Regions from separate parts of the Gordonia oleivorans genome, predicted to be linked through region 1. Evidence: riboswitches for the same ligand, from Rfam matches in the RefSeq annotation. Region 1 holds a riboswitch; the other holds the start of a gene.
What was found. A riboswitch is a leader RNA that binds a small molecule or an ion and turns the genes downstream of it on or off. The one in region 1 is predicted to bind cyclic di-AMP.
Positions count from the first base shown of each region.

Region 1 (11,947 bases):
GCCGCGGCCACGGATCGACGCGAGAACTGTCGGCCGCACCCGGACCGGGACGCGAACCCGGACCCGGGCGCGACGGCGGAACATCGAGTTGCACGGTGATCGGCTGGTAGTGACGCGGCGGCGGCGCGTTCTCGGGCGGAACGCTGCGCAGCGCCTCCACGACGGCCTCGAGCACCGTGATGAGGGCCGCGATCAGCCGGGCCAACAGATCACTGATCTCCCGGATCAGCGAACCGATCTCGCCGATGGCGTCGGCACCGAAGCCTTCGCGCACAAAAGAATCCATGCCGGGGACCGAACCTGCCGACCCCGAACCTGCCGCGGCGGTGCGCGCACCGGCGTTGCCCGTGCCGAACCACGACGCCACGGTGTCGATCTGGGCGGCCAGCGCCAACAGCAGATCGCGCAGCGGATCGCCCACCGTCTCGTGGCGGCGCGAACCCGACTGATACGAACCCGACTGATGCGAACCCGAGGGGGACCCGGGCGCACCGTTGCCGGTGTGCCCGCTGTCGTCGGTTCCCATGTGTGCTCCATCTCGGCGAGGCAAAGGGGTGGCAGCCTCGGCCGTCAATGTTCGTGCAGTGGCGGATCGTGTCCGGTGGTGGCGGATCGTGCAATGGCACGGTACCCGGTGAACCCACCCCCCTGCATCAGCGGGGCGCTGAAGCGAAGGGACCGCTCAGGACCCGCGATCGCGGGGCCAGACGGCGGGGTCGGGAGTGAACTGCACCCGCACGTGCGTCCCGTCCCACCGGGCGGTTCGGACGACGCAGCGCCGCAGGACCGACGGCAGACGAACGCCGTACCGGAACCCGTCGACGGTGACCAACAGGTCGTCGCCGCTGCGCCCGAGGTCGAAGCGCTGCGGGTCCGGCAGCCGTTGCGACCAGGCCATCTCGAACACCGAATCCACCCCGGCACCCGAGATCGTGACGACCGTCGGGTCCGCGCTCCCGCGTGCCTGGCCTGTCGGTTTCGCCAGTGCCACAGCAAGTCTGCGCAGTCGTGCCGGCCGGTCCACCGGCGCGTCCGCCGCGGCCACCGTCACCAGCGACAGCTGCGGATCCTCGGGGGTCACCACCGCCGCCGGCCCCGCGCACACGCCCTCGTTGACGACGACCGAACGCACCGGCAACCCCATCACGTCGGCGACGGCGAGGTGGCGGGACAGCACCCGTCCGCCGCGATGATCGGCCGAGACGACGAGGTGGGCGGCCACCACGTCGGCGTCGGCCAGCAGCTCGGTGATGTCGTCACAGTCGCGGGCGATCGCGTCGATCGCCGCGGTCAGTTGCGCCCAGAGCGGCTTCTCCGCGGCCGCGGCCAGCCGCCGGTGCCGGGGCCAGAGGCGTTCGAGCGCCTGACCGAGCACCGCGGGCGCGCGCAGCACCGCGAACGGATCACCCGTACCCGACAGGTCCACCACCACACGCTGCCAGTCGCCGCTCGTCGCCTCATCGCGAATCCGCTTGAGCAACAAGAACTCCTCGACGCCGGGAAGCGATGCGAGCTCGGCCGCGTCGATACCGGCGATGGTGCTCACGATGGGCAGTGCCACCTTGGATTCGCGCACGCTCATACCCAGCAGCGACCCGAAGGCCGTCCATGTGTGTTCCAGCAGATCCAGCCGGTCCAGCGTCAGCAGATGCAGTCCGGACGCGACCGCGACCGGTTCACCGGACACCCGGAAGACGCCGAGAAGATCCGGCGTCGCCGACAATCGATCGACCGTGATCAGCAGTGTGTGCCGGTCCGGTGGGGTCAGCGGCGTCGGAGACCGGCGTCGGGTGCCGCGGTCACGACGCATGGCTCCGGCTGCCGCGACGACCGAGATCCCGGAGCCGCCCGGACCCAGCACCAGGTGGATGGGGGTGAGATCGATCAGCCTTCGACCCTCTTCTTCAGGTCGTTGAGCGCGGTGTCGGTGATGGCCTTCTCCGCACGCCGTTTGAGCTGGCCGATCATCGGCACCACCAGGTCGACCATCAGGGTGTAGGTCACCTTCGTCGACCCAGGCACCTGCTGGGTGACCTCGTAGCGGCCCCGCTGATCACGCTGGAGGTCACTGGACACCAGTCTCCACGACACCCCGGAGTTGTCGTCGTCCCACTCGTAGCGCAATTCGTAGGTGTCCTGCAGTACACCGGCATCGAGGACGAACCGCACCTGCCGCGGACGGCCGGCGCCATCACGTTCGGTCACCTCGACCTCACGGGCCGCACTCACCCATCGCGGATAGTTCTCGAAATCCGCGATCACCGCCATGACGTCGGCGGCATCGGCGTTGACGATCACCGACCGCTCGGTGTGGTCGGCCATCAGTGACCAGCCTGCACGGCGTCGACGGCCGGTTCACCCGCGCCGCGGAGCCCCTCGAGGTCGGCCTTGACCTCGAACGCCATCACCTTGCCCGCGACCCGGCGTCGCCGATTGAGCTCGGCCACCGCGCGCATCCGTGCCGGGTCGTCGGTGGGCAGCGCGGCGGTCGGTTCGGCGTGCAGAAAGTAATGCAGCACGAATCCGTCGAGCACCGGCTCACACCAGATCTCCATCGTCCCCGACAACGGCCCGGACACCCGCCACCGCACGCCGGCGGGCCCACGGTCCTCGACGACCTCCAGACGCAGATCCGGCCACCAGCGCCGCCATCTGCCCCGATCCCCGACCACCCCGGCCACCAGCTCCGGCGCCGCGGCGACAAAGGTGTCGTCCGCCACCTGAATGCTCGTCACGGTCTTAGCTTCACATACTCGGCCTCGGCATCGGTAGGGCACCGGTCCCCGGGACGTGCCCGGCGAACGCGGTGAGCGCGTTGGTTAACATGGAGTAACCCATGATTTCGATGCGGAAAGGGTCCACACATGAGCGAGTACAGCGTTCCCGCCTCATTCACCATCGGGACTGACGAGAACGCCACCTCGATCATTTTCGGTATCGCCGAGCGCAATCCGGCCAAGACGGTGTTCCGCGAGAAGCGCGGCGGGCAGTGGGAGCCGGTGCGGGCCGACGACGTGGCCCGGCGCATCACCGAACTGGCCAAGGGTCTCGCCGCCGTCGGCGTCAATCCCGGTGATCGGGTCGCGCTGCTGTGCCGGACCCGCCTGGACTGGATCCTCCTCGACTTCGCCATCTGGTCGGCCGGCGCGATCACCGTGCCGATCTACGACTCGTCGTCGGCCGGTCAGATCGAGTGGATCCTGCAGGATTCCGGGGCGACCACGATCATCCTCGAGGACGCCGAGCATCGCGTGCAGTTCGATCAGGTCACCGGGGTCCCGCAGCAGGTCCGGGCACTCCAGATCGACGTCGCCGACGGGACCGGTGCCATCGAGTACCTCCGAACCGCCGGCGCCGACATCGACGACGAGGAGATCGTCAAACGACGGGCCTCGGTCGGTGCCACCACCCCGGCGACGCTGATCTACACCTCCGGCACCACCGGCCGCCCCAAGGGATGCGAACTCACCCACGCGAACATGCTCTCCGAGGTCCGCGGGGTCCTCGAAGGGGACCTGTCGACGCTGCTCGGCGACGGCAAGCGCCTGCTGATGTTCCTGCCCCTGGCGCACGTGCTCGCGCACGCCATCACCCTGGTCGCCCTGGAGGCCGGCGTCGAGGTCGGTTTCACCCACGACGTCTCCGCGCTGGTCCCGGAGTTCGCGGCCTTCCGCCCCTCGCTGATCCTGTCGGTGCCCCGCGTCTTCGAGAAGGTCTACAACTCCGCCCGTCAGGGCGCCCACGACGGCGGCAAGGGCAAGATCTTCGATCTCGCCGCCGACACCGCCGTCGCCTTCGCCGCCGCCTCCGAACGCGGGAACGTCGGAATCCTGTTGCGCGCCAAGCATGCCGTCTTCGACAAACTCGTCTACGCCAAGCTGCGCGCCGCCCTCGGCGGCCAGTGTGAGCTCGCCATCTCCGGCGGCGGACCGCTCGGCGCGCGACTCGGCTACTTCTTCAGTGGCGTGGGCATCCCGGTGTACGAGGGCTACGGCCTGACCGAGACGACCGCCGCGGTCACCGTCAACACGCCCGGGGCGGTCAAGGTGGGCACCGTCGGGAAACCGTTGGCGGGCAACTCCGTCCGGATCGCCGAGGACGGCGAGATCATGCTCCGCGGCGACGTCGTCTTCGCCGAGTACTGGCGTAATCCCGAGGCCACCGCCGCCGCCGTCGAGGACGGCTGGTTCCACACCGGCGACCTCGGCTCGCTCGATGAACACGGATTCCTCCGGATCACCGGCCGCAAGAAGGAACTCATCGTCACCGCCGGCGGCAAGAACGTGTCACCGGCCGGGCTCGAGGACGTGATGCGCGCCGACGCACTGATCTCCCAGGCCGTCGTCGTCGGGGACGCCAAGCCGTTCATCGCCGCCCTGATCACCATCGATCCGGAGGCCTTCCCCGGATGGAAGGAACGCAACAACAAGCCCGCCGACGCGAGTGTGTCCGACCTGTCCGACGACCCGGATCTGCGTGCCGCCATCCAGGCCGCCATCGACGAGGCCAACAAGACCGTCAGTCACGCCGAGGCCATCAAGAAGTTCCGGATTCTGCCCGAGGACTTCAGCGAGGAGACCGGCGAGATGACGCCGACGCTGAAGGTCAAGCGCAACGTCGTCGTCGACAAGTTCTCCGACGACATCGAGTCGTTGTACACCAAGCGGTAGCACCCCGGTGGTGCACCGGCGAGGTCACAGGAGTTGACGCAACCGCGCCGCCAGCTGTGACCACTGCCAATTCTCTTCGACGAAAATCCTTCCCTGCCTGCCCATCTCGGCAGCGGCAACCGGATCGGAGAGGATACCGATGAGCGCGAGCGCCACACCGGCCACATCGGTGCCGTCGACGACGGTGCCGGTGACGCCTTCCCGGACGGTTTCCGGTGCGCCGCCGGAGAGCCCCGCGACCACGGGCACTCCGGTGGCCGACGCCTCGAGGTAGACGATGCCCAACCCCTCCACGTCGAGTCCGCCGGCGCGGGTCCTCGACGGCATCGCGAAGACGTCGGCGATCGTGTGGTAGGCGGCGAGATCGGCGGCGGGAACCGACCCGGTGAAGATCACATGCTCGGCCACCCCCTCCTCGCGGGCGATCTCGTGCAGTCGATCGGCGTAGGGTCCACCACCGACGATGACGAGGACCGCGTCGTCGATCTCCGACCGGATCAGCGGTAACGCCCGGATCAGCACGTCCTGCCCCTTGCGGGGTACCAGACGCGACAGGCAGAGCACGGTGCGACGGTCACCGAGACCCAGCTCGCTCCGAATCCGTTGCCGCGCCGCCGCATCCGGCGCGAACCGCTCGATGTCCACACCGGGTGGGAGGTACTCCAGGCAGGCCTGCGGACCGAACGCCGACGCGAAACGTCCACGCGTGTAGCGACTGACGAAGGTGACGGTGTCGGTGTGAGTCCCGATGTACCGCAATACACTTCGCGCTCCGGGCAGCATCGACCAGCCGACCTCGTGGCCGTGTGTGCAGGCGATCACCCGGCTCGCCCCGGCCTTGCGAAGATGTCCGGCGAGCATCGCGAGCGGCGCGGCGGCCCCGAACCACACCGTCGAGATCCCTTCCTCCCGAATGATCTTCGCCGCCCGACGGGCCACGAACGGCGTCGGCAACATCAGGGTGGTGGGATGCCGGTACACCCGATACGGCACCGACGCGTCGAAGTCGACGTGACTGTTCCCCCGCCACCGCGGTGCATACACCACCACGTTCTCCGGATCGAGCCGATCCACGAGATTCTGCAGATACGACTGGATACCCCCCTGACGGGGCGGGAAGTCATTGGTCACCAACAGGGTTCGGTGCGTCACCACCTCACCATACGGTGATCAGATCACGATGGTCACCGGAGTTCACGGGTCAGCCACGCGCGCCACTGCCCGACCAGTGTGTCGCGCGGAATCCCCAGTGTCGCCGCGATCGCCGCATCCTGGCGGGCCTGTTCCCCGCTCGCGGCGACGCCGACGTAGAGCGACCTGAGTTTCTCCTCGCCGAAGCGGCCGGCGACAAACGCCGCCATCGACCACGCGGTTTGATACGCGAGGCGTGAGGCGTCGCTGTCCACCGCGAACTGCTCATCGGCGGGCAGACCGGCCGGTGTCCGGCCGGACCGTACCGCGGCCGCGAGGTCGGGGGCGGCGTCTTCGAGGCGCGTGTAGGTTCCCTTGCGCCCCACGTACTCCGGGACGCCTTCGGTGATCCACATCGGGGCGGTGGGGGCGGTCTGCGCCCGCGTCGCGACGTGGGTGAGTTCGTGGCGCAGCACCACCTCCAGCGCCGGATCGGGGAGGTCGGCAACCTCGGGGGTGAGGACGATCCGCTGTCCGGTGGCACTGGCCGCGGACAGATCGAGATGTGCATAGATGGTGGCCGCTGCGGCACCGGTGTCCGAGGCGGTACCGGCCAACGTCCGGAACTCGTCGTCGGTGGCGGTGGCGACGACCACCGCGCGGCGTGGCCAGCGCGGTCCCCACCAGGCGGTCACCGCGCGCACCGCACCCGGCAGCGACCGGCCGATCCGCTCGATGAGGGTGCCGGTGTCCGGGTAGGAGCCGATCACCGAGGTGCCGCCGAGTGTGGGAACGTCGGACGCCGCCAGCCCCGGCACGTTCCACAGCTGGGCCGTTGGTGCGGGCTCGCCGACCAGAGTGGCGTCGCCGACCACCTTCCAGTCATCGCCGTAGCGCGCGACGACGAGCTGGGTGGTGACGACCACCGGCTCCTCGTCGATCCCGGGATTCGCCGCACCGCCGAGCGCACTGTGGATCTCCACCGGGGCCACCCAGTCGTCGGAACTCCCCTGCTCGTCGAGCCGTTGCCGGACATCGGCGCCCACCTGCGTCTCGGCTTCCTCGGTGGGTGCCGGCTCGTATCGAAAGTCCCTGAGCACCAACCGGGTTCCGCGGGGTACACGAGCCGGGTCGGCGCGGAACACCGCCGCCGAGAGGTTGGCCTGCACGGTGTGCAGGCCGGCGCGGAACGCGGCCGTCGCCGAGGGGTCGACGAGCGCATCGAGATCGGCGGGGGTGCCGTCGGTCAGGACGCGTGACAGCGAGGTGAGCATGTCCCGCACGCCGGCGGTTCGCTGTTCCAGATAGATGTTCGTCGTGGTCTCCGACGTCGTCGGCGATGCTCCCGGACTCGACGGCGACGTGGTCGACGATTCGCCCCCGCACGCCGACAACCCCAGTGCGACAACGATGATGACGATCACGCACGGCAACGCGGGATGGCGGATCGTTCCGCGACGACGATCGGCGCGGCGACGGGTCACCTCGGAACTGCTCAGTACCGACGACCGGCGTTGAACGGCCCGGCGTCGTCGATCGGCACGACCTTCACCGGAACCCCGAAGGTCGAGGCGTGAATCACGTAACCGTCGCCCACGTACATCCCGACGTGGTGGGCATCGGAGTAATAGATGATGAGGTCGCCGGGCTGCAGATCCTGCCGCGCCACCGCCGTCCCCGAGGCCATCTGCGCCTCACTGGAACGCGGCAGCGTCTTGCCGGCCTGCTTGTACGCCCAGACCATCAGTCCCGAACAGTCGAACGAGTTGGGACCGGTCGCACCCCACACATACGGATCACCGATACGCGTCAGCGCGGCCTGTACGGCCACCAGCGCCGGGGAGGTGCCCCGCGGGATCGCGGCCGGGTCGAAGTCGAATCGGGGGCCGGCCAACGCGGCGAGTTGCTTGCCGGTCATCGACTGATAGATGACCCGGATCTGCGCCGCCTGCAACTGCAGTTCGGCCTGACGCTTCTGCAGGTCACCACGGACCCGCTCGGCCTCGGTGACGGCCTGGGTGGCCGTCGCCGCGGTGGCGTTGGCCTCGTCGCGGGCCGACACCGTCTGCGCCCGGGTCTTCTTCAGAGTCGCGAGTTGGGCCGCGGTCTGCCTGGAGACCATTTCCAGCCCCGACATCTGATCGAGCAGGGACTGCGGCGAATCGCTGGTCAGCACCGCGTAGAGGCGATTGGAGCGGCCACCCATATAACTGACCCGGATCAGCGAGTCGAAGCGCTGCTGCACCGACGACAACGTCGCCTCGGACCGATCCAAGGTCGTCTGGGCTGCTGCGGCGGCCTGGCGGGACTGCACGACGATGCGTCGCTGCTTGTCGTACTCGATCTGTGCGTTGTGCATGGCCTCGGCCGACTTCTCGGCCTCCTGGCTCAGCGCCCGGTACCGGGTCAGCAACTGATCGGCGGTCTGCGGTTGCGCGGCGGCCTCCGGCACACCGACCAACCCACCGAGCTGCGCCATGGCGATCACGACCGCCGCGAGGACGGTCGTGAGGACCCATCGGGCCGATCCCATCACGCCGCTCGTCGATCCCGCTCTCACGGTTGTCACCACACTCCCTTGCTACCCCGTCGCTCGGCCACATCCCGATAGGTGGACGTCATCCCCCGCCGACGACAGGCTCGGGCGAATCGCGCTGTGCGCGATCCGCCCGATACATGTTCACACGTCCAACCGGTACGTGGACTCAGTACCGCCGAACTCCCACCAGCGACCACTCCTTGACCGATGCCTTCTGCACCGGCACGCCGTAGGTCGAGGCGTGGATGAACTGGCCGTTGCCGATGTAGAGACCCGCGTGTCCGCCACCGTTGAAGATGAGGACGTCACCGGGCTGGGCGTCGGCGTAGTTCACCGCACGGCCACCGCCGAGCTGGCCGTAGCTGTCACGCGGGAGGGTCTTCCCGGCCTGCTGGTAGGACCAGTAGACGAGACCCGAGCAGTCAAAGGCGTTGGGTCCGGCTGCGCCGTAGCTGTACGGGGCACCGATCTTGGTTTCCGCGGCCTGGACAGCCTTCTGTCCCGCGGTCAGCTGCGGGGTGATGATTCCGCCGCCGCCGGGCCGGAACTGGCTGGGAACCTGGTTCTGGTCGACGCCGGGCAGCGTGAACTTCCCCAGGTTCGGGATCTCGATGGTGGCGCTGGGCGCCGGAGCCGGTGCGGCCAGGGCCGGACCGGCGGCGACAGCAAGCGAGCCGACGGTCAACGAGCCCGCGATCATCGCCTTCTTGGCGACGCCTCCGCGATTCGGCTGTTCCAAACGATGTTTGGCCACGAAAGAGGTTCTCCTTTTGTTCTCCCCTGACCGCCTACCGAGTTAGCTGTCGGGTTCGGGCCGAGAGAATGGCCCTACACACCCGGGCACAGCCGTGCCCAGGGCGCGATTCACCCCAATCCGGATTGCTCCGAAAACGTGTGGTTCCCCGGTTCGCCCGTCGGGCGATTGAGCGGTGATCTCCGCAGACCACTTCTGTTGAAGTAGGACGCTCCGCGAAGGTCTCGGAAAGGTTACGAAATCGGATGCGTGTCTGTCCACTAGGGGACAAAGTGCCCTTGCCGCCCGGAAATTCACCCCGCGCGCAGAATCGTCAACCCCGGCCGCGAATCAGGCCCACACGCTGGGCCGATGCCCGCCCTTGCCGATCGTGCAGCCTCGGTGCTCGCCATCGAAGCAGCCATGAACACATCGATGGCCGAACCGATCTCGGCGTCGGCGATCGCGTGCCCGCCGCCCCCGTTCACCGCCACCAGAACCGACCCGTCGTCGCTGGTCGCAGGGGTGATGAGGACGTTCATCATGCAGCCGTCACACGCGGTGCGGCGACCTGGACAACTACTGCAGTCGATGTACATCTGTGATCTCCATCTCATTTGCGGTCTCTGGCCGTGTCGACGCCGGATTCCCCACGCGGACACCCCGAGTCATGCCTCGGGGGTCATGTCTCGGGGGCCACGTCTCGCGTGACGCCGTTGCGCCGTGCGATCCGCCATCGGGAACACACGCTAGAGATGACCACCGACAGTTTTCGCCGATGCCGCGATCGACGACGACGTCGGCCCGTGGAGAGGAGTCCTTGTCGGTGGTGCGAACTAGTGTTCGCGCCGTGGTGGGAGATCCCGTTCAGTTGTCCTTCGCCGACCTGATGACCGCGGCCGGCCGCGGTGGTGATGATGTGGCCGCCGACCCGACCTTCGGCGAGGAGTCCTTGTTCGACACGACGTTCGTGGTCGTGGACCTCGAGACGACCGGCGGTGATCCCGCCCGCGACGCGATCACCGAGATCGGCGCGGTCAAGGTCCGCGGCGGTGAGGTGATCGGGGAGTTCGCCACCCTGGTCGATCCCGAGCGGTCGATCCCACCCAAGATCGTCGCGCTGACCGGGATCACCGAGGCGATGGTCTACGACGCCCCGCGTATCCCCGAGGTGCTGTCGTCCTTCATCGAATTCGCCCGCGGGTGCCTCCTGGTCGCGCACAACGCGCGCTTCGACACCGGCTTCCTCCGGCACAACGCCACCCGCCTCGGGCGGGAGTGGCCGTTCGTCACCAGCCTGTGCACCGTCCGACTGGCACGTCGCGTCCTCACCCGCGACGAGGCACCGACGGTGGGGCTGGGTGCGCTGGCGGAGTTGTTCGACGTGTCGGTCCGGCCCACACACCGGGCACTCGACGACGCGCGCGCCACCGTGGAGGTGCTCCATCACCTCCTCGAGCGAATCGGGAATCAGGGCGTGCGAACCTACGGCGACCTGACGGCCTACCTGCCGCGCGGGAACCCCCGGCTGCGGGCCAAACGGCATCTGGCCGACGCCCTCCCCGCCCGACCCGGGGTGTACCTGTTTCGCGGACCCTCTGACGAGGTCCTCTATGTCGGGACCGCGACCGATCTGCGCCGGCGGGTGATGTCGTACTTCACCGGTTCGGACCCGCGGGCCCGGATCGGCGAGATGGTCTCGTTGGCCACCCGGGTCGATCACGTCGAGTGCGCCCACGCGCTCGAGGCGGGGGTGCGAGAGTTGCGGCTCATCGCCGCCCACACGCCGGCCTACAACCGGCGCTCGACGCAGCCGCACCGCGGCTGGTGGATCACGCTGACGGCGGAGCGCTTTCCGCGGTTACAGATCAGCCGCACCGCCACCGACGATGCGGTCGGTCCGATCCCCAACCGCACCCGCGCATCCGAGATCGCCGATCTGATGTCCCGGGCATCGGGCCTGCGCACCTGTCGGACGCGGCTGCCCGCGTCCGCCGGCCATCACTGGTGCCGAACCGCCGCCGACGGTGGCGACCTCATCGGCGGGTGTGCGGCGGCATCCGAGGGCCCCCTGACCCTGCCGGACTACCTGCCCCGGGTGCAGGCCACACACGACCTGATGACCGGCCGCACCGTGGCCTTGCTGGATTCGATGGTGGCCGAACTCGACCGGCTCACCGACGCCCAGATGTTCGAGACCGCCGCGCGGCACCGTGATCGGGTCGCCGCGACCATCGAGGTGCTGGCGCGCACCCAACGCCTGGCGTCGCTGTGTCGCGTCGCCGAGATCGTCGTCGCCCGACCCGACGATGCCCGCGGGTGGGAGCTGGCGGTGATCCGGCACGGTCGACTCGCGTCGGCCGGCATCGCCCGACGCGGGGTGGCCCCGATGCCGGTGATCGACGTGCTGACCGCGTCGGCGGAGACGGTCATCCCCGCCGACGGTCCGCTGACGGGGGCCTCGCCCGAGGAGGCCGCCCTGCTCTACCGGTGGATCAGCGAACCGGGGGCGCGCATCGTCACCACCAGTGAGCCGCTGTGGCTACCCGCCGGTTCCGCCCAGGGCCGCACGAGGTGGGCGGCGTGTGCCCGGCATGCCGCGGAATCCGGTGGCCGTCGGCGGTCGCGTCCCGTGCCCGCCCGGACCCCGGTACCGGCCCCGCCGGTACGCCGGACGGCGTCCCCGACGTCCGGCGCCATCCCGGCACCACCGGCCCGGCGCTCCCGAACACCGATGGACCCGAACACCGATGGACCCCGGAGCACTGACGGGTCCCCAGAAATGCTGATGGGCGGAAACAGTGACCGGCCGGAACACTAGGCTGATCCCATGATCACCGCCATCGTCCTGATCCACGCCGATGTCCATCAGAT
Region 1 covers NZ_JBDZDI010000003.1:170,573-182,519, forward strand. The annotation lists gene ABLE92_RS07335 (hypothetical protein) at 1-526, opposite strand, end outside; gene ABLE92_RS07340 (ArsA-related P-loop ATPase) at 683-1,864, opposite strand; gene ABLE92_RS07345 (SRPBCC family protein) at 1,885-2,322, opposite strand; gene ABLE92_RS07350 (hypothetical protein) at 2,322-2,735, opposite strand; gene ABLE92_RS07355 (AMP-dependent synthetase/ligase) at 2,865-4,670, shown strand; gene ABLE92_RS07360 (glycosyltransferase family 4 protein) at 4,695-5,822, opposite strand; gene ABLE92_RS07365 (peptidase MA family metallohydrolase) at 5,855-7,285, opposite strand; gene ABLE92_RS07370 (C40 family peptidase) at 7,297-8,334, opposite strand; gene ABLE92_RS07375 (C40 family peptidase) at 8,507-9,094, opposite strand; cyclic di-AMP (ydaO/yuaA leader) riboswitch at 9,111-9,279, opposite strand; gene ABLE92_RS07380 (hypothetical protein) at 9,388-9,618, opposite strand; gene ABLE92_RS07385 (DEDD exonuclease domain-containing protein) at 9,924-11,894, shown strand; gene ABLE92_RS07390 (Lrp/AsnC family transcriptional regulator) at 11,904-11,947, shown strand, end outside.

Region 2 (11,947 bases), on a different contig from region 1:
GTGTCGAAGGGTTCTGCCGGCGCGCGATCGGTGGGCCAGGCCAGGCGCAGGACCGGGACGGCGGCGGTCTCAATGCCCGCCGCTGCCGCGGCGCTCGCCGCACGTTCCCGGTCGAAGACGACAGATCCACTCCGCGAACGGATCTCGATCCGATCGGCGACGGTGGCGGTCGCGGTGAACCCGACACCGAACCGCCCGACCACATCGGGATCGTGGGCATCCCCCTTCGCCGACACCCGCAGCGCCAGCAACGACCGCACACCCGAATCCGTCAGCGGCGCACCGGTATTGGCCACGTGCAGGGCCCCGTCATCGTCGGCCCAGATGGCCACCCTGCCGGCCACGGCGCCGGCCCCGGCCGCGTCGGCGGCGTTGGCGATCAGTTCGACGAACAGCCGATCCCGGTATCCGACGGTGGCGAGATCGGCCTCGGCGGCGCGGTCCTCGGCCATCCGGGTCGGTGAATCACGCCACGCGGCGAGGGTCGCCGCACGCAGGGACGCCGTCGCGAAGGGATCATCGGCGGTAGCGCCGCGATCGCCGGCACCGCGCTCGTCCCGGTTCAGGACGACGGGTCCGCCTGGGCGCCGGTTCCCGCACCGACCGCAACGATCTCGAGAACACCGTCATCGAAGGCGTCGTAGGCCGGTGATCCCTCCCCCGAGGGGCCAACGACCGACGAATGTGCCCCACAACCGAATTCGGCGGAGACCACCTGGGCGTCGGCGGCGTATTCGTTGGCGCAGGCGCCGAACGCCACCCGCAACGTCCCGGACAGCGGGATGTAGAAACCGCAGGTGCAGCACGCGTACGGTGCCGCCTGCGCCATCTCGGAATCGGGACCGCGGTCGCCCTCGTACCAACGTGTGGCGGCCTCGTCGCGACCTTCCCGGCTCAGCACGCGTTCGCGGCCGAGGCCGAGTTCACCGGCGACCTCGGCGACCTGATCGGGATCCGCACCGTCGGCGAGGTCCACGTCGTCGGCGGTGTCCACATATCCCGGAACCAGCCGCACATCGTCGGCGTCGGCGGCCAGCAGGTCACCCGCGGACAGGTCACCGGCGGCGACCCGCTCATTCCACGGCACCCACTGCGGCGCCAGCAACGCGCCCTCGCCGGGCAGCAGCACCACTTCGCTGACGGTCACCGTGTCGGCGCCGGGAGCCCCCGCCACCACCACGCACCACTGCCATCCGCGGTATCCGACCAGGTCGGCGTCGAAATAGTGGGCAGCCGCCCACTCCCCTTCCGTCACCGCCGCACGATGCGCCCCCGGCTCGTGTCCATCATCGATGAGCGCGCCCCGGGCGATGTCCACGGCGTCGAGCAACCGCGGCCCGTCCACTACTCCAGTCACCGTTCCAGTGTGCCTCACTCGGCCACGTCGAGGCACACAAGGTCGCCCACGACACCACCGGATGACGGCATGCGGCGGGCCCGGCCACCGATGAGGAACAATTGACGCGTGATCGGACGGACGCCGAAGGACAACGCCACCGCGCCTGGGGGGAACGACACCCCGCAGCCCGCCGCGCGTACCCGACGCAACCTCGTCGACCATCCCGGTGCGGCCAACTACCCCGCCGACGGTCCGCGTCGCCGCGGCGGCAAGGGCACCGGCACCGGCGCCGGCCCGCACGGGAACCCGCCGGGCGGAAACCGTGGTGAGGCGTACCTGCCGCCGCGGACCCACAACCCGCATCTACCGCCGCTGCACGACGCTCCCACCGATCCCCACGAGACCTCGCACCGCCCGTCGGGCTCGACCGCGGCGCTGCCCACCGACCCCGAGCAAGAGCGGATCCCCAAGAAGATCACCGTGGCGCGGGTCGCGGCCATGCGCAGCAGGCAACTGACGGCCAAGGGAATCGGCAAGATCCACCGGGCCGCCACCGCCGACGGTGCCGACCAGTCCGGGCTGACCGCCCTCACCCTGCCGGTGATCGCCAATTTCGCCGTCGACGCCGCCATGGCCGTCGCCCTGGCGAACACGTTGTTCTTCTCGGCCGCGACCGCCGAGTCCAAGGTCAGCGTCGCGCTGTACCTGGCTCTGACCATCGCGCCCTTCGCCTTGATCGCCCCGCTGATCGGGCCGGCCCTCGATCGCCTCCAGCACGGACGGCGGGTCGCGATGGCCGCGACGTTCGCGGCGCGTGTGGTGCTCGCACTGCTGATCATGGCGAATGTGTCGTGGGACGTCGCGGCCCAGCAACTCACCTACGACCCCTGGGTCCTGTATCCGTGTGCGCTCGGGCTGCTGGTGCTGTCGAAATCGTTCGGGGTGCTCAAATCGGCGGTGACGCCCCGCGTGGTGCCACCGACCATCGACCTGCCGAGGGTCAACTCGCGGTTGACCACCTTCGGCCTCATCGGCGGCACGATGATCGGCGGCGCGGTGGCCGCCCTGTTCGAGCTGCTGCTCGCCAAGGTCCTGCCCTTCCACCTGCCAGGCGCGATGCTGTGGCTGGCGATCGTCGCCGCGATCGGCGCCTACCTGTGCATGCGGATTCCGTCGTGGGTGGAGGTCACCGAGGGCGAGATCCCGACGACACTGACCTATCACGCACCCGATTCGCACACCTCGACCCGTGGCAGCGTGCGGGGCGGCGCCAAGGCCATCGCCGCCAAGATGCGCCAGCCGTTGGGCCGGCGGGTGGTGGCCGCGCTCTGGGGGAACGGCACCATCCGCATCCTGACCGGCTTCCTGACGCTCTACATCGCCTTCTACGCCAAAGCCCAGCAGGGGGTGCACTCCGACTGGCGTCAGCTGGCAATGCTCGGCGCGGTCGGCGCCGCGGCGGGCGTCGGCAACATGATCGGCAACGGTGCCGGCACCCGCCTGGAGCTGAAGAACCCGGCGAAGATCGTCGTCTACGCGACGGCCGCCTGCTTCACGATGGCCGTGCTGGCCGCCATCTTCGGCAACATCCTTCTCGCCGTCCTCACCGCGTTCGTCGCATCCGGGACCAGCGCGATCGGCAAGGTGTGTCTGGATTCCTCGATCCAGGACGACCTTCCGGAGGAGTCGCGAGCGTCGGCGTTCGGCCGGTCGGAGACCGTGTTGCAGTTGTGCTGGGTGCTCGGCGCGGCGCTGGGCGTGCTGTTGCCGACGACCCTGTGGATCGGGTTCACGGTGGTGTCGGTGTTGCTCGGTCTCGGGCTCGTCCAGACCGTCATGACCGACCGCGGCCGGTCGCTGGTGCCCGGGCTCGGTGGCGAACGTCCCGAGCAGGCGGCACCGACCATGCCGTTCGGTGCGACCCCGAACCCACAACCCCACAACCCGCAACCCCAGAACCCGCGGCACCCGAACCCCCACGCATCGACGCCACACCAGCCGAACCCGCACCCCAACCCCTCGCCGCCGACGCCGGGACAGCCGGGTTCGGAGGCTCCCACGACGCGGTACCCGTCCGGACCGGGTGACGCCTCGACCAAGCGGATGGGATATCACTAGAGCGTGCTCAACTCCGGTGACAAGAAGGCCATCGCGATCATCCTCGCGGTCGTCGTGGTGTTCGTGGCGGTGGTCGGGACGACGGTGGGCATCCTCGCCGCGACCGGCACCTCACACAAGGACGCGGCGTATCTGCAGCTCGCCGTCGGCGACGAACTGCACACCGTCGAACCGGTCAAGTGGTGCGACGTCTACCTCAAGGAATGCGACCCGCCGCTGCTCAGCCCGCAGCGCGAGACCCCGCACATCCCGATCCCGGCGGGCCAGACGATCCTGCTGTCGGTGTCCGACGAGATCGCCAAGGGGCCCTGGAATCTGACGACGCTCTACTGGACCCCCGAGGGTCTGGCCGAGAACGAATCGCCGTTCGCCTCGGGCACCACCTTCACCGTGCCGCTGCGGACCGAACCCCAGCACATCCTGCTGGGCATCACCATCACCGCGGCGTCGGTGGTGGCCTCCGACGACGGGACCACCAGCTTCGCCCGCGGGGTGCTCACCGTCGACACCTCACCGGCCAACGTGCCACAGATCCGCTGACACGGCGTCGGCGGCCACGTCGGGGACGGCGCGGCTGCGGTTCACGCGGGTCGAGCTCGTTCACGCGGCACGCCCACCCTCGCGCGGTCATTGCACCGCGCGCGTGAATGCGCGGATGCCGCGTCGGCATGAACCACCCGCGCGAAACGACGACTCCGGAACGCCTCGCCCCGCGGTTTACGCGGGTCGAGCTCGCCCGCGCGGCACGCCCACCCTCGCGCGGTCATTGCACCGCGCGCGTGAATGCGCGGATGCCGCGTCGGCATGAACCACCCGCGCGAACGACGATCCCGAACGTCGGCGACTAGCGGTCGAGTTCCCGGGCGACCGCCCGCACGACCTCGGAAATGCGTTGCGCGGTCTTGCGATCGGGATACCGACCCTTGCGCAGGTCCGGCTGCACCTTGCCCTCGAGCAGGGTGATCAGGTCGGCGACCATGCCGTGCAGTTCGTCGGGGCTGTGGCGCTTGACCTCTTTGCGCGCGGCCTCGCGATCACGGTCGCGGGTGTTCTTCGCCACCGACGGCGCCGGTTCGAGGACGCTGACGGTCAGTGCCTGCGGGCCGCGGCGTCCGGCGGCCATGCCGAACTCCACGCGCTGACCGGGCTTGAGCGCATCGACACCCTCCGGGAGTGCCGACGAACGGACGTACACGTCCTCGCCGTCCTCCTGCGCGAGAAAACCGAAGCCCTTCTCGGCGTCGTACCACTTCACCTTGCCGCTCGGCACTGTGCTCACCCTCATCTGATGGTCGAAATCCGTCACAAGAAAAGACGCGGAGACACACGACTTGAGCATTTCCGCGCCTGGTATCCACCATTCTAAACACTGGGCCAAGCGGTTTCTGACCACCCGTCGGGCCACCGACGTGCTCTACCGTGGAAGGTTATGGATCAGAATCGTTCCTCGCGCCTGCTGGCGCTGGCCGGCGTGGTCTTCGCGATTGGACTGTTGGCCATCGTCGCGTTATTCGTCACGCCGCTGGTCACCGACGGTGACACCGCACCGACCGCCGTGTATCTGCTGACCATGTGCGCACCGTTGGGTTTCCTCCTCGGCCTGGTCTACGCGCTGCGCTCGGGTCGACGGACCCGGTGACGCGGTGTCGGCATCCTACGACCCGGTCCCGGCGATGATCGATCGTCGGCCCGATCTGTCACCGGCCTCCGACGAAGGCGCGCTCAAACGTGCCTTCAGTTGCTTCCCGTCCGGTGTGGTGGCGGTCTGCAGTCATCGTCACGGCACCGAGCCGGTGGGGATGGCGGCAAGCGCCTTCACCGCAGTCTCCATCGATCCCCCGCTGGTGAGTGTCTGCGTCCAGAACACCTCGACGACGTGGCCGCGGCTACGCGACGCCCACATGCTCGGTGTCAGCGTGTTCGCTCACGATCAATCGCGGCAGTGTCGTCAGCTCGCCGGTCCCGCGGTACATCGATTCGACGACATCGCCCCCCTCGCCGCCGACGACGGCTCCCTGTTCATCCCCGGCGCGGCCGCGCACCTGTCCTGCAGTATCGAGCAGGAGATCCCCGCCGGCGACCACATCCTCGTCCTGCTGCGCATCGAACAGTTGCAGGCCGATCCCAGCGTCGAACCACTCGTTTTCCACGCGAGCACCTTTCGCGCCCTGGCGACCCGGGCCGACGTCATCGAGCCGCGGGATCGCTGATGACCGCCGTCGACCTCGGGCTCCCGCTGCCGTCGCTGATCCCCGCCTCGCGCGCCCCGGCACCGGTCGACGGCCCGCTCCGTGACACCTTCGGCCGGGTGGCCACCGACCTGCGGGTCTCGGTGACCGACCGCTGCAATCTGCGCTGCACCTATTGCATGCCCGCCGACGGCCTCGACTGGCTACCGACCGACGGGGTGCTGAACACCGAGGAGTTCGTCCGTGTTCTGACCGTCGCGGTCCGTGACCTGGGGATCCGCACGATCCGGTTCACCGGCGGCGAGCCACTGCTGCGCCGGGATCTCGAGGAGATCATCACCCGGGTGTCCAGGCTGCCGGAGCGTCCCGGGATCGCGATGACCACCAACGGTCTGGGCCTGGGCCGTCGGGTGCACGGCCTCACCGCAGCCGGACTGACCCGGGTGAACGTGTCGCTGGACACCGTCGACCCGGCTCGATTCGCCGAGATCACCCGGCGTGATCGCCTGGCTGACGTCCTCGACGGACTCGCCGCCGCCCGCGCGGCCGGGCTCGACCCCGTCAAGGTCAACGCCGTCGTCCCGGACCGGAGCGATCTCGATGGACTGGCGGCACTGTTCGGGTTCTGTCTGCGCGAGGGATATCAGTTGCGGGTGATCGAACAGATGCCGCTGGACGCCGATCACCGCTGGGATCGCACGGCGATGGTGACCGCGGCGGAGATCCTCGAGGCATTGCGCCACGTCGCGGATCTGACGCCCGACGACGTCCCGCGTGCCGGCGCGCCCGCGCAGACGTGGCTGGTCGACGGCCACACCGACGCCGCGGGCCGTCGCGCGCGGGTCGGTGTCATCGCCTCGGTCACCCGCCCGTTCTGCGGCGACTGCGACCGCACCCGTCTCACCGCCGACGGCGCACTGCGCAACTGCCTGTTCGCCGAGAACGAGACCTCGCTGCTGCCGGTCCTGCGGGGCGGTGAGGGCGACGTCGACGCCGCGATCGCCCGGCTGTGGCGCGAGAACACCTGGGCCAAACGGGCCGGGCACTCGGTGAACTGCGGCGATTTCCGTCAGCCCGAGCGTCCGATGTCGGCCATCGGGGGCTGATCGGTGCGTCTGACGATCCGCTATTTCGCGGCTGCGCGAGCCGCCGCGGGCCGGGAAACGGCCGCCGTCGAAGTCCCCGACGGGGCCACTCTCGGTGAGCTGGAACACATTCTGGCAGCCGACAATCCGGCCCTGCGACAGGTGCTGGATCGATGCTCCTATCTCTGGGATGAGATCGCGGTGTGCGACCGTGACCGAAGCCTCGGCGCGACGCGCACCGTCGACGTCCTGCCGCCCTTTGCCGGCGGCTGAAACGCCGCCACGCCGATGTGAGCTTAATCACATAACGGATGGATAACGAGATGGACACGAGAAGACCATCATGCCCGTGAACTGCGACGACGATCGAATGGGGGCGAAAGTCCCACTCGCAGACACGAAAACCGTTGTGGAAGAAGGTGTGATTCGTCGGCGTCGAGGCCGTACTGTACGAAGCGTCCTTCCAAGAAGGTCACAGCACAGCAACCAAGACACACAACTTCCACCGGTCGCGCCGAGCCTCGTTCCACCGGTGGAATGACGAGCAACATCTGGGAACGAGGACGGGGGACCCACCCTTCCGCAGGGAAGAACGGACGTCAACGACGTTCTTGGGGTTAAGTCCGACGGCCACAGCCGACGCGACCGAGCACCTCTCGCTCGAACCCGACAGCTGACTTCGCAGGCGCGTGGAGAGAGGTAACACACTCATGTCCGGACGTCATCGCAAGCCGACGACCACCACTGCCACCAAGACCTTCGCGAAGGTCGCACTGACCGGGGCTGTCCTCGGCGGCGGCGGCGCCCTGCTGGGCACCGGTTCCGCACACGCGGCCTCCGACGCCGAATGGGATCAGGTCGCCCAGTGTGAGTCGGGTGGCAACTGGGCCATCAACACCGGCAACGGCTACCAGGGCGGACTGCAGTTCAGCCCGAGTACCTGGGCCGGCCACGGCGGCACCGAATTCGCACCGACCGCCAACCAGGCCAGCCGTGAGCAGCAGATCGTCGTCGCCGAGCGCGTCCTGGCCAGCCAGGGCCCGGGTGCATGGCCGACCTGTGGCACCGGATTGTCCGGCGCCACCCCGCGTACCGCGCCGACCACCACCCCGCGCCTGCCCGCCGCTCCCGCCCCCCAGGCACCGAGCACCGGCAGCAGTGACGCCACGAGCACCGACGATGCCCTCGCCACCCTCCGCGACAAGACCACCGACCCGAGCCTGCTGGCTCTGCTCGATGCCGCCAAGAACAGTGGATACCAGCTCACCCCGGATCAGCTGAACCTGTTCAACGAGCACCAGGGCCAGATCCCGAATCTCCCCTGAGCCTGACGAAGGCCCCCTGAGCAAAGGGCCCCGCACGCTGCTTCGCGCCGTGCGGGGCTCTTTTCATGCTCGGGCCTTCTCGTGATCGGGCCTCTTACGATCCGGCCACCCTCAGGCCGAACCCACCCATTCGTCGCGACCATCGGTGAAGAACTGGTGCTTCCAGACGGGGAGTTGGGCCTTGACCTCGTCGACGAGCCGTGCGCACAGTGCGAATGCCGGACCACGGTGATCGGCGGCGACCGCGACGACGAACGCGACGTCACCCACGGCCAGGTCTCCGATCCGGTGCGAGACAGCCACTGCCCGCACCCCGTCGGCGTCCTCGGCGACCTTCGCGACAATGCCACGCAGCGCCTGCGCGGCGGTCGGGTGCGCCGAATAGGACAGCCGGGTCACGCCGTTGCCACCGTCGTGATCGCGGACCGCGCCGACGAATCCCACCACGGCGCCCGCCGCGCCCTGCGCGGCGTCGGTGACCAGCGCCTCATGGTCGGCAAGACTGATCGGGCCCTCGGAGATCTCCGTGCACACAATCAGCGCCATCTAGTGATCCTCGCCATGGATCTGGTCGAGCGCGTGGTCGAGGACGGTACCCATGACGCGGAGGCCATCCCGGACGCCCCCGGTGGACCCTGGCAGATTGATCACCAGGCTCCGGCCGGCCACTCCCGCGATCCCACGCGAGAGAATCGCCGTGGGCACCTCGGGCAGGCCCGCCGTACGGATGGCATCGGCCAGCCCCGGCAGTTCGATGTCGAGCAATGGCCGGGTCTGTTCGGGAGTGCGGTCGGTGGGTGAGAGCCCGGTACCGCCGGTGGTGACGACGAGATCGACCTCGGCGTAGATGCCGGCCCGGATCGCATCGCCGACCGCCGGCCCGTCGACCACCACGTCGACCTCGTCGACGGTGATGCCACGGTCGGCCAGCCAGGCGGAGATCAGCGGTCCGGTGCGGTCGGGGTAGACACCGTTGGCCGCCCGCGTCGAGGCCACCACGACGCGCGCCACCCGTTGGGCGCTCATCGGTCACTCGCCGGATCGTCGGTGCCGGTGTCCGGAGTGACGGTGTCTGGAGTGACGGTGTCTGGAGTGACGGTGTCTGGACCAACTCCGTCTCGAGTCCAGTCGCCCGAACGGCCACCGAACTTGGCCAGCAGCCGGATCGCGTCCATCTGGGCATGCCGGTCGACGGCCTTGACCATGTCGTGCAAGGTGAGGCCGCTCACCGCGACAGCGGTGAGCGCTTCCATCTCGACGCCGGTCGGTCCGGCGGTGGTCACCGTGGCGGTGACGTCGATGGTGTCCTCACCGATCACGAAGTCCACGTCGACGGACGACAACGAGAGCTGATGACACAGCGGGATGAGGGAGTCGGTGCGTTTGGCGGCCATGATCCCGGCGATCCGTGCGGTGGCCAGGACGTCGCCCTTGGGCAGCGACGAGGACGTGAGGAGGTCGATCACTCGACGGGTCGTGCGGAAGGTCCCACCGGCGACCGCCCGGCGGCGGGTCGGTGGTTTGTCGCCGACGTCGACCATCCGCGCGGCGCCGGAGTCATCGACGTGGGACAGTCGGTCCGTGGGCCGCGATCCATCCGGATCGACGTCGGTCACCGCGTCAGCGGTTGATGACGGTCTTGGGATTGATGTAGTGGACCTCGTCGGCCGGCAACGGGAACTCCACGTCGCCGAACGGGGACAGTGCACCCGCGAGATCGGCCGCGAATTCGGAGACCGCGTGCTCGGGTCCGTCTCCCTCGGCTGCCTTCGGCCAGCCGTTGTCGACGTAATGCTTCTTCGAAGTGCTCTCAGCCACGGATGTATTGTGCCATGCCATCGCCGCCCCCACGTGATCGCGCTCGCACATGGTGGCCGATGACACCGACTTCGACCGATCACCCACCCATCGTTCGAATGATAAGACGACCAATTCGGGGGGCACTTCGGTAAGGTCACACACCATCGTCCGAGACAGTCGAAGGGGTTTGTCGTGCCGCTCAGTCCAGGTTCACAGGTCGCCGGATACAAGGTGATCTCGCTGCTGGGATCGGGCGGGATGGGCGAGGTGTACCTCGTCGAGAATCCGCACCTGCTCCGCAGGGAGGCGCTCAAGGTCATCTCATTGGCCGGCGCCCACGATCCCGACTTCCAGAAGCGATTCACCAACGAGGCACGCACCACCGCGTCACTGGATCACCCCAGCATCATCTCGATCCATCAGTACGGCATCAACGACGAGGGCACGCCGTGGTTCACCATGAGCTACCTCGACGGACGCGATCTCAGCAGTGGCCCCACCTCACCGGCCGACGTCGTCGCGGTGACCGCGCAGGTCGCCGATGCCCTCGACTACGCGCACCGGCACCATGTCATCCATCGAGATGTGAAGCCCGCCAACATCATCGTCAGTCGGGATCCGTCCACCGGCGAGGTCGAGCGAGTCACCGTCCTCGACTTCGGTATCGCCAAGCTGGTCAACTCCACCTCGTTGACGGCCACCAGCGCATTCATCGGAACCCTCGCCTATTGCGCACCCGAGGTCATCGAGGGCCACGACGCGACCGCGATGTCGGATCAGTATTCGTTGGCGTGCACCGTCTTCCAACTCCTCACCGGCCAGGCCCCGTTCACCACGACGACGCCGTCGGCGCTGGTGATGGCGCACCTGACCAAACCGATCCCGCCGATCAGTTCGCTGCGACCGGATCTCGCCGCCTTCGACCCGGTACTACACAAGGGCCTGGCCAAGAATCCGGCCGACCGCTACCCGAACTGCCGCGCCTTCGCCGCCGCGCTGAAGCAGGCGCTCGACACCCGTCCCGGTCCGGGGCCGAGAACCGGGCCGACCGCCGTCACCAACCCACCGTCGTTCGGTTCCGGGCAACAGACCCGACCGCCGTCACAGCCGACGCCGGCCGGATTCTCCCCGGTAGGCGCAACCGTCCCCGGCCACCCCCCGGTGGCACCGACCCCACAGCCGTCGTATCCCGGTGTGGGCCAGCCGAACCCGGGAATCCCCTACACGTCGCAGCCGAACCCATCAGCCCCCTTCGGCGCTCCGCCGGCAGCGACCACCCCGGTGACAGCCGGATTCGCCGGCGGTACCCCACCACCCGGATACAATCCGGCGCAACCGAATTCATTGCTCGGCGGTGGGGGCTACCCGTCGCAACCGGGTACGGTGCCACCGAAGAAGAAGCGCACGGGCCTGATCATCGGGGCGATCGCCGCGGCGCTCGTGGTCGTCGTCGTGGCGGTGGTCGGAATCGGTTTCGCCACCGGCCTGTTCGGTGGCAGCGATGAGCCCGCGGCTGTCGTCGCGCAGCCCAATACCGTTGCCACATCCGGTAATACGACATGCGCGGTCACCAACGAGGCCCTGCACTGCTGGGGCAACAACGCCAACGGCCAGCTGGGCAATGGGACCTCGACCGATTCCACCACTCCGGTCGCGGTCAGCCTGACACCGGTCACCTCGGTCAGCATCGGCAACTACGTCAGCACCGACGACAAGTACGTCACCACCGCCTGCGCGATCTCCGACCGGCAGGCCTACTGTTGGGGCGCCAACAACTACGGTCAGATCGGCGACGGCAGCACCGATTCCAGCGAGACACCGAAGAAGGTCTCCACGCTGAGCGACGTCACCGCCATCTCCACCGGATTCGGATCGACCTGCGCGATCTCGGCCGGCGAGGTGTACTGCTGGGGCGACAACGATCAAGGCCAGCTCGGTACCGGCGGCACCACGGACTCCACGACACCCACCAAGGTCACCGGGGTGACCGGAACCGCCACCGACGTGGCCACCGCACGCGGCACCACCTGCGCGATCGCCGATGGCACCGTGTACTGCTGGGGCAACAACGACAGCGGGCAGATCGGCAAC
Region 2 covers NZ_JBDZDI010000005.1:298,190-310,136, reverse strand. The annotation lists gene ABLE92_RS11345 (sacsin N-terminal ATP-binding-like domain-containing protein) at 1-452, opposite strand, end outside; gene ABLE92_RS11340 (DUF3027 domain-containing protein) at 563-1,357, opposite strand; gene ABLE92_RS11335 (MFS transporter) at 1,466-3,457, shown strand; gene ABLE92_RS11330 (DUF2771 family protein) at 3,461-3,997, shown strand; gene ABLE92_RS11325 (cold-shock protein) at 4,302-4,727, opposite strand; gene ABLE92_RS11320 (hypothetical protein) at 4,887-5,096, shown strand; gene ABLE92_RS11315 (flavin reductase family protein) at 5,131-5,667, shown strand; gene moaA (GTP 3',8-cyclase MoaA) at 5,667-6,752, shown strand; gene ABLE92_RS11305 (MoaD/ThiS family protein) at 6,756-7,004, shown strand; cyclic di-AMP (ydaO/yuaA leader) riboswitch at 7,265-7,435, shown strand; gene ABLE92_RS11300 (transglycosylase family protein) at 7,442-8,056, shown strand; gene ABLE92_RS11295 (molybdenum cofactor biosynthesis protein MoaE) at 8,168-8,602, opposite strand; gene ABLE92_RS11290 (MogA/MoaB family molybdenum cofactor biosynthesis protein) at 8,603-9,082, opposite strand; gene moaC (cyclic pyranopterin monophosphate synthase MoaC) at 9,079-9,672, opposite strand; gene ABLE92_RS11280 (hypothetical protein) at 9,677-9,895, opposite strand; gene ABLE92_RS11275 (protein kinase domain-containing protein) at 10,049-11,947, shown strand, end outside.
Region 2: another riboswitch for cyclic di-AMP. It lies ahead of ABLE92_RS11300 (transglycosylase family protein); the one in region 1 lies ahead of ABLE92_RS07375 (C40 family peptidase).